2 regions of the Mesorhizobium sp. BHbdii genome follow, and region 1 is predicted to be linked to the other one. Evidence: predicted binding sites of a transcription regulator. Region 1 holds the regulator's gene; the other holds the start of a gene.
What was found. The regulator HrcA, encoded in region 1, represses chaperone genes, less so after heat shock. The targets are predictions, from matches to a motif close to GTTAGCACTCNCNNNNNGNGAGTGCTAAC.
Positions count from the first base shown of each region.

Region 2: the regulator HrcA is predicted to act here: its motif matches at 3,090-3,118, upstream of groES (co-chaperone GroES).

Region 1 covers NZ_JBSPKX010000002.1:541,030-546,657, forward strand. Annotated here, with positions in the region: gene cysK (cysteine synthase A) at 1-28, opposite strand, end outside; gene ACWTU8_RS15365 (LysE family translocator) at 202-819, opposite strand; gene ACWTU8_RS15370 (hypothetical protein) at 1,034-1,231, opposite strand; gene hrcA (heat-inducible transcriptional repressor HrcA) at 1,312-2,442, opposite strand; gene rph (ribonuclease PH) at 2,577-3,293, shown strand; gene ACWTU8_RS15385 (VOC family protein) at 3,301-3,711, shown strand; gene rdgB (RdgB/HAM1 family non-canonical purine NTP pyrophosphatase) at 3,711-4,373, shown strand; gene hemW (radical SAM family heme chaperone HemW) at 4,370-5,533, shown strand; gene ACWTU8_RS15400 (FHA domain-containing protein) at 5,586-5,628, opposite strand, start outside.
Region 2 covers NZ_JBSPKX010000006.1:12,925-18,552, forward strand. Annotated here, with positions in the region: gene ACWTU8_RS25950 (winged helix-turn-helix domain-containing tetratricopeptide repeat protein) at 1-805, opposite strand, end outside; gene ACWTU8_RS25955 (AraC family transcriptional regulator) at 1,000-1,833, shown strand; gene ACWTU8_RS25960 (bifunctional helix-turn-helix transcriptional regulator/GNAT family N-acetyltransferase) at 1,841-2,776, opposite strand; gene groES (co-chaperone GroES) at 3,179-3,475, shown strand; gene groL (chaperonin GroEL) at 3,538-5,193, shown strand; gene ACWTU8_RS25975 (TetR/AcrR family transcriptional regulator) at 5,581-5,628, opposite strand, start outside.

The DNA of each region.
Region 1 (5,628 bases):
CGTGCTGGGTGGTGGCGGGCTTGTTCATTGGTTTCGCTCCCAAGAGTTAGGCGGGCAAGAGTCAGATAGGCATAAGTCTCGACAAGGCAGGATAAAGCCTTCGGCCGCGCAAGATAGTCTGCCGTTTGAAAATATCCGACTGGAACGCATTCTGAAAACACCCTCGCCCGGGAAAAGCATTCAGGCGTGGGCAAAACTGGCCTATTGCCGGGCGGCGATCGCAGCCGCCGCCCCGACCATGAAGGCGGCGGCGGTGCGGTTCAGCGCCCTCAGCGCGCGCGGGGACTTCAGAAGCCCGCGCGCCTTGGCCGCCAGCGCCAGATAGGGCACCAGCACCACCAGCAACACGACGAGCGTCAGCGCGACGAGGATGCCGTAGTCGGCGAGCGTAATGGTCTTCAGATCGACGATGGTCGGCGTGATGGCGAGATAGAAGATCATCGTCTTCGGATTGCCGAGCGTGACGGCGAGGCCGGCAATAAAGCTCGACACCAGCCCGCCCCTGCCTTTCTTCGCCGCCACCGTTTCGGGCGCGATGCCGCTCGTCCAAAAGCGCCAGCCCAGGAAAGCGAGATAGGCGACGCCCAGCCATTTGATCGCCAGGAAGGCCATGCCGAAGGTCTGCGCGACGAGCGCGAGGCCGAGCACCACGGCGGTGAGGTAGGTGAGATCGCCGAGCATCAGCCCGAAGGACATGGCGAGCGCCGAGCGAAACCCGGACCCAAGCGCACGCGCAATAAGCGCGGTGAGCCCCGGGCCGGGGATGGCAGCGGCGATGCCGAGGGCCGCGCTATAAGCGAGGAATCCGGTGAGGGTCATGGTTTCGGCCTTAGCGCATGACCCCAAAAAACGGGATCGACCTTTTAGACTGAGCCTTTTAAGACTGGGCCTTGTCGCACAAAGGTGGGCAGGCGTGTACTCCCTCAGGGACGGTTTCGATTGCACCAGCGCCGCCGGCCAGGCGAACGCGCCGATCAAGACGGGCTTTGCCGTAAGTGACGCGCCGGCAAATCGACCGTATGGTTTTTCGGGCTCAGTTTCCGGCTGCGTAGAAATCGTCGTCGAGGCGCTTTTCCAGCGCGACGAGATCGGCCGGCAGCGGCAGGCCCATGGCGCGCATCTCCCTCAGCTTTTCGCGCAGTTGTTCCTGCACTTCATGCTGATCCTCGGGCTGGTTGATCATCTGCTCGAGCAATAGGCTGATCTGGGCTTTGAATGATTCCAGCGCCATTTTTTTCTCCTTGAGGTCCCCGAAAGCGTGTCGCGTTTGAAGGGATTCGTGCGACGCGCTTTGGTTTTGGGCGACATGTATTACCGCAGCATGCGCGAAATAAGCTGCGCGGTATAGTCGACCATCGGCACGATGCGTGCGTAGTTCAGCCGGGTCGGGCCGATGACGCCGAGCGCGCCGATGACGCGGGCGTCCTTGTCGCGATAGGGCGCCACGACCAGCGACGAGCCCGACAGCGAAAACAGCTTGTTTTCCGAGCCGATGAAGATGCGCACGCCGGAGCCTTCCTCGGCGAGGTCGAGAAGCTGGATCAGCCCGTTCTGCGTCTCCAGATCCTCGAACAAATGCCGCAGCAGCTCGATGTCGGCCTGCGCGGTGACATTTTCCAGCAGGTTGGCGCGGCCGCGCACGATGAGACGCGCCGGCAGGCCGCTCTCGGCGCCCGCCCAGACCGCAAGGCCCTTCTCCACCAGATCCTGCGACAGCGTGTCGAGGGCGGCTTTGGTCTCTTCCTTGATGCGGGCGATCTCGATCCGTGCCTCGGCCAGCGTGCGGCCACGGATGTGGGCATTGAGGAAGTTCGAGGCTTCATGCAATTGCGAGACGGTGATGCCGGCCGGCAGGTCGACGACGCGATTTTCGACGTCGCCGTTCTGCGACACCAGCACGGCCAGCGCCTTGGTCGGCTCGAGTTGGATGAATTCGATGTGCTTGAGCGCCACCTCGTTCTTGGCGGCAAGCACGAGGCCGGCGCCGCGCGACATGCCGGACAGCATCTGGCTGGCCTCGGTGAGCATGTGCTCCAGCGTCGCGCCAGAGCCGGAGGCGCGCACCTGCGCCTCGATGGTGCGGCGCTCCTCGTCGGAGAGATCGCCAAGCTCCATGAAAGCATCGACGAAGAAGCGCAGGCCGACCTGGGTCGGCAGCCGGCCGGCCGAGATATGCGGCGCATAGATCAGGCCGAGATGCTCGAGATCACTCATTACGTTGCGGATGGTGGCGGGCGACAGCGAAGACGGCAGGATACGCGACAGGCTGCGTGAGCCGACCGGCTCGCCGTCCTTCAGATAGGAATCGACAATGCGCCGAAAGATGTCGCGCGAGCGCATGTCGAGCGACTGGAGTGCGGGCGACTGGAGTGCGGGCGATTGAAGCGCAGGGGACTGGAGCACTGCCGCCGACTGGGAATTGGGATCGACTGCCTTGGTCATTTCGAGCCAAACACCTCCGGCCCAAAGATATAGACTTCGGCCACGCCGGCGCAACTGGTCCATTTTCCTTTGCGCCTCTCGTCGCGTGCGGCTACAAGCCGGCCACGATGCCGAAAATTAGGATAAAAGCCTGAATGCGCCCTTCCAAACGCCAATTCGACGAAATGCGCGCCATCTCCTTCGAACGCGGCGTCTCCAAGCACGCGGAAGGTTCGTGCCTGGTGAAGTTCGGCGACACGCATGTGCTGTGCACGGCCAGCCTCGAGGAAAAGGTACCGGGCTGGATGCGCAATTCCGGCAAGGGCTGGGTGACGGCGGAGTACGGCATGCTGCCGCGATCGACCGGCGAGCGCATGCGCCGCGAAGCTTCGGCCGGCAAGCAAGGCGGCCGAACGCTGGAAATCCAGCGGCTGATCGGCCGTTCGCTGCGCGCCGTGGTCGATCTGCAGGCGCTCGGCGAGCAGCAGATCACCGTCGACTGCGACGTGATTCAGGCCGATGGCGGCACGCGCACAGCCTCGATCACCGGCGGTTGGGTGGCGCTTTACGATTGCCTGCGCTGGATGGAAGCCCGGCAGATGGCCAGCGTCGCCAAGGTGCTGAAGGATCATGTCGCGGCTATCTCCTGCGGCATCCATGACGGCCAGCCGGTCATCGATCTCGACTATCTCGAGGATTCCTCGGCCGGCACCGACGCCAACTTCGTCATGACCGGCAAGGGCGGCATCGTCGAGATCCAGGGCACGGCCGAGGGCGAGCCTTTCTCAGAAGAGCAGTTCACTGCGCTAATGGAATTGGCCAAGAAAGGCATCCAGCGACTGGTCAGCCTGCAACAGATGGCTGTAGCTTAACCCTGTCATGACTCCTTCCGCCATCCTCGAATCAGCCCTCTACGTGACCGACCTCAATGCCGCGGAAGAGTTCTATTCCGGCGTGCTTGGGCTCGATCTGCTGGGCAAGGTCGACGGCAGGCATCTTTTCTTCCGTTGCGGCGACGGCGTGCTGCTCGTCTTCAACGCCGAGGCGACCAAGGTGCCGCCGGCGCCCGATGCCAGGCTGAAAGTGCCGCCGCACGGCGCTGTCGGCGACGGCCATCTCTGCTTTGCAGCAAACGCGGACGAGATCGTGAGCTGGAGAGCGCATCTGGAAGCGAAGAAGATTGCCATCGAAAGCGAGTTCGAATGGCCGCAAGGCGGCCGCTCGATTTATATTCGCGACCCTTCCGGCAATTCGATCGAATTCGCCGAGCCAAGAATCTGGGGCCTCTGATGCATTCGCTTTATGGGCACAGAATTGTCGTAGCCAGCCACAATGCCGGCAAACTGCGCGAGTTCGCCGATCTGATGGCGCCATTCGGCATAGAAGCGAAGTCGGCCAAGGAATACGGCCTGCCGGAGCCGGACGAGACCGGCACCACCTTCGAGGAGAACGCCTATCTCAAGGCTTTTGCCGCCGCCAAGGCGACAGGCCTGCCGGCATTGTCGGACGATTCTGGCCTGTGTGTCGATGCGCTAGGCGGAGCGCCCGGCGTCTATACCGCCAATTGGGCCGAGGCGCCGGACGGGTCCCGCGATTTCGGCATGGCGATGCAGCGGGCGGAAGTGGCGTTGCAGGAAGTCGGCGCGGCCGCGCCTGCGCAGCGCAAGGGTCGCTTCGTCGCCGTCATCTGCCTGGCCTTTCCCGACGGCGCGGCCGAATATTTCCGAGGCGAGGTCGAGGGCACGCTGGTATGGCCGCCGCGCGGCGAACTCGGCTTCGGCTACGACCCGGTGTTCGTGCCGGACGGTTTCGAAAAGACCTTCGGCGAGATGACCGCAGAGGAAAAACATGGCTGGAAGCCCGGCCAGCCGACGGCATTGTCGCACCGCGCCCGCGCCTTTCAGAAATTCGCGCACGCCAGACTGGATTTGGCACGATCGGGCGTGAAATGACCATGCTGCTCGACCGCAGCCCCGGCTTCGGCGTCTACATCCACTGGCCGTTCTGCGCGGCCAAATGCCCCTATTGCGACTTCAACAGCCATGTCCGCCACCAGCCGGTCGACCAGGAGCGTTTTGCGCGCGCCTTCGAGACCGAGCTTGCGACGATGCGCCACCGCACCGGACCGCGCGAGGTGACCAGCATTTTCCTCGGCGGCGGCACGCCATCGCTGATGAAGCCGGAAACTGTGGCGACGGTGCTGGACGCGGTGGCGAAGAACTGGACGGTGCCCGCCGGTATCGAGGTGACGCTGGAAGCCAACCCCTCCTCGGTCGAGTCCGAGCGCTTTCGCGGCTACCGGGCGGCAGGCGTCAACCGCGTGTCGCTCGGCGTGCAGGCGCTGAACGACAAGGATCTGCGCTTCCTCGGCCGCTTGCACAATGTCCATGAAGCGCTGCATGCGATCGGCCTGGCGCGTGAGATCTTTCCGCGGCTGTCCTTCGACATGATCTACGCACGGCCCGGCCAGACACCTGAGGCGTGGCAGGCGGAGCTCGAACAGGCTATCGGCCACGCCGCCGACCATCTGTCGCTCTACCAGCTGACCATCGAGGAAGGCACGCCGTTCCATGCGCTGCATGCGGCCAAGAAATTCGCTATTCCCGACAATGACCATGCCGCCGATCTCTATGCGCTGACGCAGGAGATCACCGCCGCACATGGGCTGCCGGCCTACGAGATTTCCAACCACGCCAGATCAGGTGCCGAAAGCCGGCACAATCTCACCTATTGGCGCTATGGCGAATATGTCGGCGTCGGTCCCGGTGCGCATGGCCGCTTCGTCGAGAATGGCCGCCGCGTGGTGACGATCGCCGAAAGAATGCCGGAAACCTGGGCCAATCTGGTCGAGGCCAAGGGCCATGGCGTCACCGGCGGCGAGACCCTGACGCGCTCGGAAGAGGCCGACGAGTTCCTCTTGATGGGGCTGAGGCTGGCCGAGGGCATCGATCTCTCGCGCTACGAAGCGTTTTCCGGGCGCGGCCTGTCGACGGCGCGGCTGTCGATGCTGCAGGGCGAGGGGCTGGTGGCGCCGATCGGCAATGCCCGCCTGCGCGCCACGCCGGCCGGCATGATCGTGCTCGACGCGGTGGTGGCGGATCTGGCGCGGTAAGGCATAGTTTTGGGCGTATGAGCTGCGTTCGAAAATCCTACTGCGGGCGCGCCTATTTTAGGCTGAATACCTCTATCATCTCGGCGCGCCCTTTG
Region 2 (5,628 bases), on a different contig from region 1:
CGCGCAAGAGGGCGAAGCCACGCAGCGCCAGTTCATAGGCGGCAAGGCTGGTGATCGGCTTGCGTGAGGCCTGCTGCAGGCCGGCATTGTTGACCCGCGTCACCAGCCTGCCAACAATCTGCTCGACGATCTCCTGCTCGATCGCGAACAGGCCGGTGCCGCGAGACTGATAGCGGTCGCCCCAGAGCTGGCTGGCGCTCGCGGTGTCGATGAGGTTGACGGCCGCCACCACGTGTTCGCCCTGACGACGCACTGACCCTTCGACGATGAAGTCCGCGCCGATGCGCGAACGGATTTGCGGCCACTCCGCGCGCGCGAATGAGGCAAAGGAAAAGCTCGAGTTGCGCGCCAGGACGGTGACGGTTCCGAAGCGTGCCAGCCCGTTGATGATATCCTCGGCGAAGCCATCGACAATCGCCTCGTCCGCCGGATCGCCGCCTTCATTGCGGAAGCGCAGCACTGCCACGATCGGTTGCACGCCGATCTCCGGCGATTGCTCGGCTTCGGCCGCCAGCATGTAGCCTCTCTTGGAGACGGTGCGAACCATATCCTCGCCGATCGCTTTGCGGATCTCGCGGATCGATTGCGTCAGGGAATCCTCGGTGACGAAGATGCCGGGCCAGGCAACTTCCATCAGCTCCGATTTCGGCACGACACGGCCCATGTTGCGACAGAGGTGCTTTAGCAGGACATAGGCTTTTGGGCGGAGGAATACCGGCCCGTCGGGACCGCGCAGCGTTCCCCTGGCGAGATCCAGCGTGAACCCGCCGAAGCGAAAGACCTGATCGGCAGCCGTGATTGTCACCGGCACCTCCCTGACAACGCATTGAGATGCCGCATGGACGCCACGTCAAGAGCCGTGTGACGCGGTTTAGCGGACGGGACAGCTGTCGAAGGGAGTTCGCGATCACAATCGTTGGATTTTGCGGGAGGCGCAATTTCGATCAAACTGACCGTGCGGAAAGACGGTAGCATGATTTGGCCAATGCAAGGAGCAATATGAACCCGACCGAGAAAGCGCTGTGGTTCGTCGAAAGCCATTTGCCGGAAGCCGTCTCGCTCGACGATGTCGCCAAGAGCAGTGGCGTGTCGCGCTTTCACGTGACGCGGGCTTTCGGTGCGGCGACCGGCCGTTCGGTGATGGGCTACGTGCGTTCTCGCCGGCTTACCGAGGCGGCGCGCAGGCTCGCCGCCGGCGCACCCGACATCCTCTCGGTCGCGCTCGACGCCGGCTACGCCTCGCATGAGGCCTTCACCCGCGCCTTCCGCGACCAGTTCGGCACCACGCCGGAACTGGTGCGCGCGCAAGGCTCGCTCGACAATCTCGATCTTGTGGAGCCGATCCTGATGGACCAGTCCTTTCTCACCAATCTCGAGCCGCCGCGTTTTGAGACCAGCCGGCCGTTTCTCATCGCCGGTCTCGGTGAACGCTACAGCTGCGAAACGAGCGCCGGCATCCCGATGCAATGGCAGCGGTTCGGCCCCTATATCGGCAATATTCCGGGCGAGGTCGGCGACGTCGCCTATGGCGTCTGCGTCAACGGCGACGATGCAGGCAATTTCGACTATATCGCCGGCGTCGAGGTGTCCGATTTTTCGGACTTGCCGAGGGAGTTTTCGCGCGTGCGCGTGCCGGCGCAGAAATACGCCGTGTTTGCCCATCGTGACCACATCTCGACCATCCGCCGCACGATCAACACGATCTGGAACAAATGGCTGCCGGCCTCCGGGCACGAGGTCGCCGATGCGCCCGAATTCGAGCGCTACGGCCCCGAATTCGATCCGCGCAGCGGCAATGGCGGGCTGGAAATCTGGATACCGGTCAAGGCCTAAAGCACCACTACAGCTCCAGGTTCCAGTTCTGGCCGACCAGATCCTTGCCGAAGGCGTGGTGACGCTCCTCGTCGGCCAATTTGAAACCGGCCGCCTCGTAGATGCGGCGCGCTGAGGTGAGCACGTCATTGGTCCACAGCGTCAACGTCTTGTATCCCTTCGCCCGGGCAAAGCCGATGCATTCCTCGACCAGCCGCCTGCCGATGCCGAGACCGCGCGCCGAGGGTTCGACATAGAGCAGGCGCAGCTTCGCCACCGCGTCCGACTGGCGCACGACAAAGACCGAGCCGACGACTTCGCCCTCCCGCTCGGCGATCCAACTCCGTTCCCATTTCGGATCGAAGGATTTGACGAAGGCGCCGAGGATTTCGGCGACCAGCGCCTCGTAGGTTTCGTCCCAGCCATATTCCTGCGCGTAGAGCAGGCCCTGCCGATGGATGATCCAGCCGATGTCGCCGACCTGCAAAGGTCGCAGTATGTAGGGGACCTTGGGCTCTGCACTGTCGTCCATCAGGAGTTGCACCGTCCGCATCGCCTTGACCAGCCGTTCCTGTTCCGGGGCGGGAAGCCGGTCGAGCAAGGCCGCGACCTGATCGTGCGAACCTTGGTTCAGCGGCGCGAACGCCGCCCTTCCCACCGGCGTCAGCGCGATCGACGAGCGCCGCGCATCGGCTTGCGTCGCGGCGCGCTCGACCAGGCCGCGCTCCTCGAACTTTTTCAGCAACCGGCTTAGGTAGCCGGGGTCGAGACCGAGATCGCGCGCAAGGTCGGTGGCGGTCAGGCCATCGCGATGCGCTAGTTCATAGAGCACACGAGCCTCGGTCAGCGAGAAGGCGCTTTTCAGCAGCCCTTCGTCGAGCAGGCCGATCTGGCGGGTGTAGAAGCGGTTGAAGCCCCGCACGGCATCGATCCGCTCCTTGCCGGGTTGATGATGAATCGTCATGGCATCCTCCTGCTGCACAAGATCAACCACTTACTTGACTTAGTCAAGTATCTGTTTGAAGCAGGGCATTATCCAATCCGGCAGATGAGGCCTTCGAACGACTTATTGCCTCGCGACCCTTGCCATTCCCGTCGACGAGGCGAGCGACTGGTTCGACGAAGTGCGAGTCGTGCCGAGCGGATCCTTTCCGCTGGCGAAACGATGCCCGCTGCTGGTGCTCGGTTCGCCGGGGCCCCAGTAATTCACTGCCGGGCGTTGATCGGCTCACTCAGCGCCTTGACTCTCGCCAGCCGCCGGCTTATCTCACCGCCACGTTAGCACTCGCCATTGGTGAGTGCTAACGTAGGTCCGGCGCCGCCGGATGGAGGAACTGTTCTCACCATTCTCATCGAGGAATAAAAAATGGCAAAGTCGAAGTTCCGCCCGCTTCATGACCGCGTGGTCGTACGCCGGGTTGAATCCGAATCCAAGACTGCCGGCGGGATCATCATCCCGGATACGGCGAAGGAAAAGCCGCAGGAAGGCGAGATCATCGCCGTTGGTTCCGGCGCCCGCGACGAAGCCGGCAAGCTCGTCCCGCTGGACGTCAAGGCCGGCGACCGCATCCTGTTCGGCAAGTGGTCGGGCACCGAAGTCAAGCTCAATGGCGAAGACCTTCTGATCATGAAGGAATCCGACATCATGGGCATCATCGGCTGAATATCGGCCTCACCGTCACTTAAATCTTCGGGCTCAATTCAAGCCCCTGCCAGGAGCTAAAAATGGCTGCCAAAGACGTAAAATTTTCCCGCGATGCCCGTGAGCGCATGCTGCGCGGCGTCAACATCCTCGCCGACGCAGTGAAGGTCACGCTCGGCCCCAAGGGCCGCAACGTCGTCATCGACAAGTCGTTCGGCGCACCGCGCATCACCAAGGACGGCGTCACCGTCGCCAAGGAAATCGAGCTTGAAGACAAGTTCGAGAACATGGGCGCGCAGATGGTCCGCGAAGTCGCTTCGAAGACCAACGACATCGCCGGCGACGGCACCACGACCGCGACCGTTCTGGCGCAGTCGATCGTCCAGGAAGGCCACAAGGCGGTTGCCGCCGGCATGAACCCGATGGACCTGAAGCGCGGCATCGACCTCGCGGTCAGCGACGTCGTTGCGACGCTGATCAAGAACGCCAAGAAGATCAAGACCTCGGAAGAGGTTGCCCAGGTCGGCACCATCGCCGGCAATGGCGATGCTTCGGTCGGCTCGATGATCGCCGAAGCGATGCAGAAGGTCGGCAACGAGGGCGTCATCACGGTCGAGGAAGCCAAGACCGCAGAGACCGAACTCGAAGTCGTCGAAGGCATGCAGTTCGACCGCGGCTATCTCTCGCCCTACTTCGTCACCAACGCCGACAAGATGGTCGCGGACCTGGAAGACGCCTACATCCTTCTCCACGAGAAGAAGCTCTCCAACCTGCAGGCCATGCTGCCGATCCTCGAGGCTGTCGTGCAGACCTCGAAGCCGCTGGTCATCATCTCGGAAGACGTCGAAGGCGAGGCTCTGGCCACGCTCGTCGTCAACAAGCTGCGTGGCGGCCTGAAGATCGCCGCCGTCAAGGCGCCGGGCTTCGGTGATCGCCGCAAGGCCATGCTGGAAGACATCGCCATCCTCACCGGTGGCCAGGTCATTTCCGAAGACCTCGGCATCAAGCTCGAGAATGTTGGCCTCAACATGCTCGGCCGCGCCAAGAAGGTGTCGATCTCCAAGGAGAACACCACCATCGTCGACGGTGCCGGCAAGAAGGCCGAGATCCAGGGCCGCGTCGCCCAGATCAAGCAGCAGATCGAGGAGACCACCTCGGACTACGACAAGGAGAAGCTGCAGGAACGTCTCGCCAAGCTGGCGGGCGGCGTTGCCGTCATCCGCGTCGGCGGTGCGACCGAGATCGAAGTCAAGGAAAAGAAGGACCGCGTCGATGACGCTCTCAACGCGACCCGCGCGGCCGTCGAAGAAGGCATCGTTCCCGGCGGCGGCGTCGCACTTCTGCGTGCTTCGCTGAGCATCAAGGCTGTCGGCGCCAACTCCGACCAGACCGCGGGCATCAGCATCGTGCGTCGCGCGCTGCAGGCTCCGGCTCGCCAGATCGCGTCCAACGCTGGTGCGGAAGCATCGATCGTCGCCGGCAAGATCCTTGAGAACAAGGGCCCGACCTTCGGCTTCAACGCCCAGACCGGCGAATATGGCGACATGATCGCCATGGGTATCGTCGATCCGGTCAAGGTCGTGCGCACGGCTCTCCAGGATGCGGCCTCGGTCGCCGGCCTGCTGGTCACCACCGAAGCCATGATCGCCGAGGCTCCGAAGAAGGAGTCGGCTGGCGGCGGCATGCCTGGCGGCATGGGCGGCGGCGGCATGGGCGGCATGGGCGGCATGGATTTCTAAGGAAATCCATCAGCACGCCCATGAACTGATAATGCTCAAGCCCGCAAGCGGGCTTGAGTGGCGGCATGGATTTCTAAGGAAATCCATCAGCACGCCCATGAACTGATAATGCTCAACCCCGCAAGCGGGCTTGAGTGGCGGCATGGATTTCTAATCCAGCCCATCAGCCTTCAGATACGGAAAGGGGGGCAGCGATGCCGCCCTTTTATTTGTTACGCACCTCAATCGCCGTGCAAGCCGCGATCGGCGGGCGAGACCTCCTGTACCGCTGTACGCTTTGGCAATAGTTACGGCATGGATCGCAGGGCTGGAGCCATCTCTTGTTCGGCCTTCGGCGCTTTCGGCAGGGCTCCGCGCCGGCTTCGATGCGATGAAGGCCATAAAATATCAGCCCGCCGTTACCGCGACCTCTTTGGCAGGCAAGGCACCTTCTAT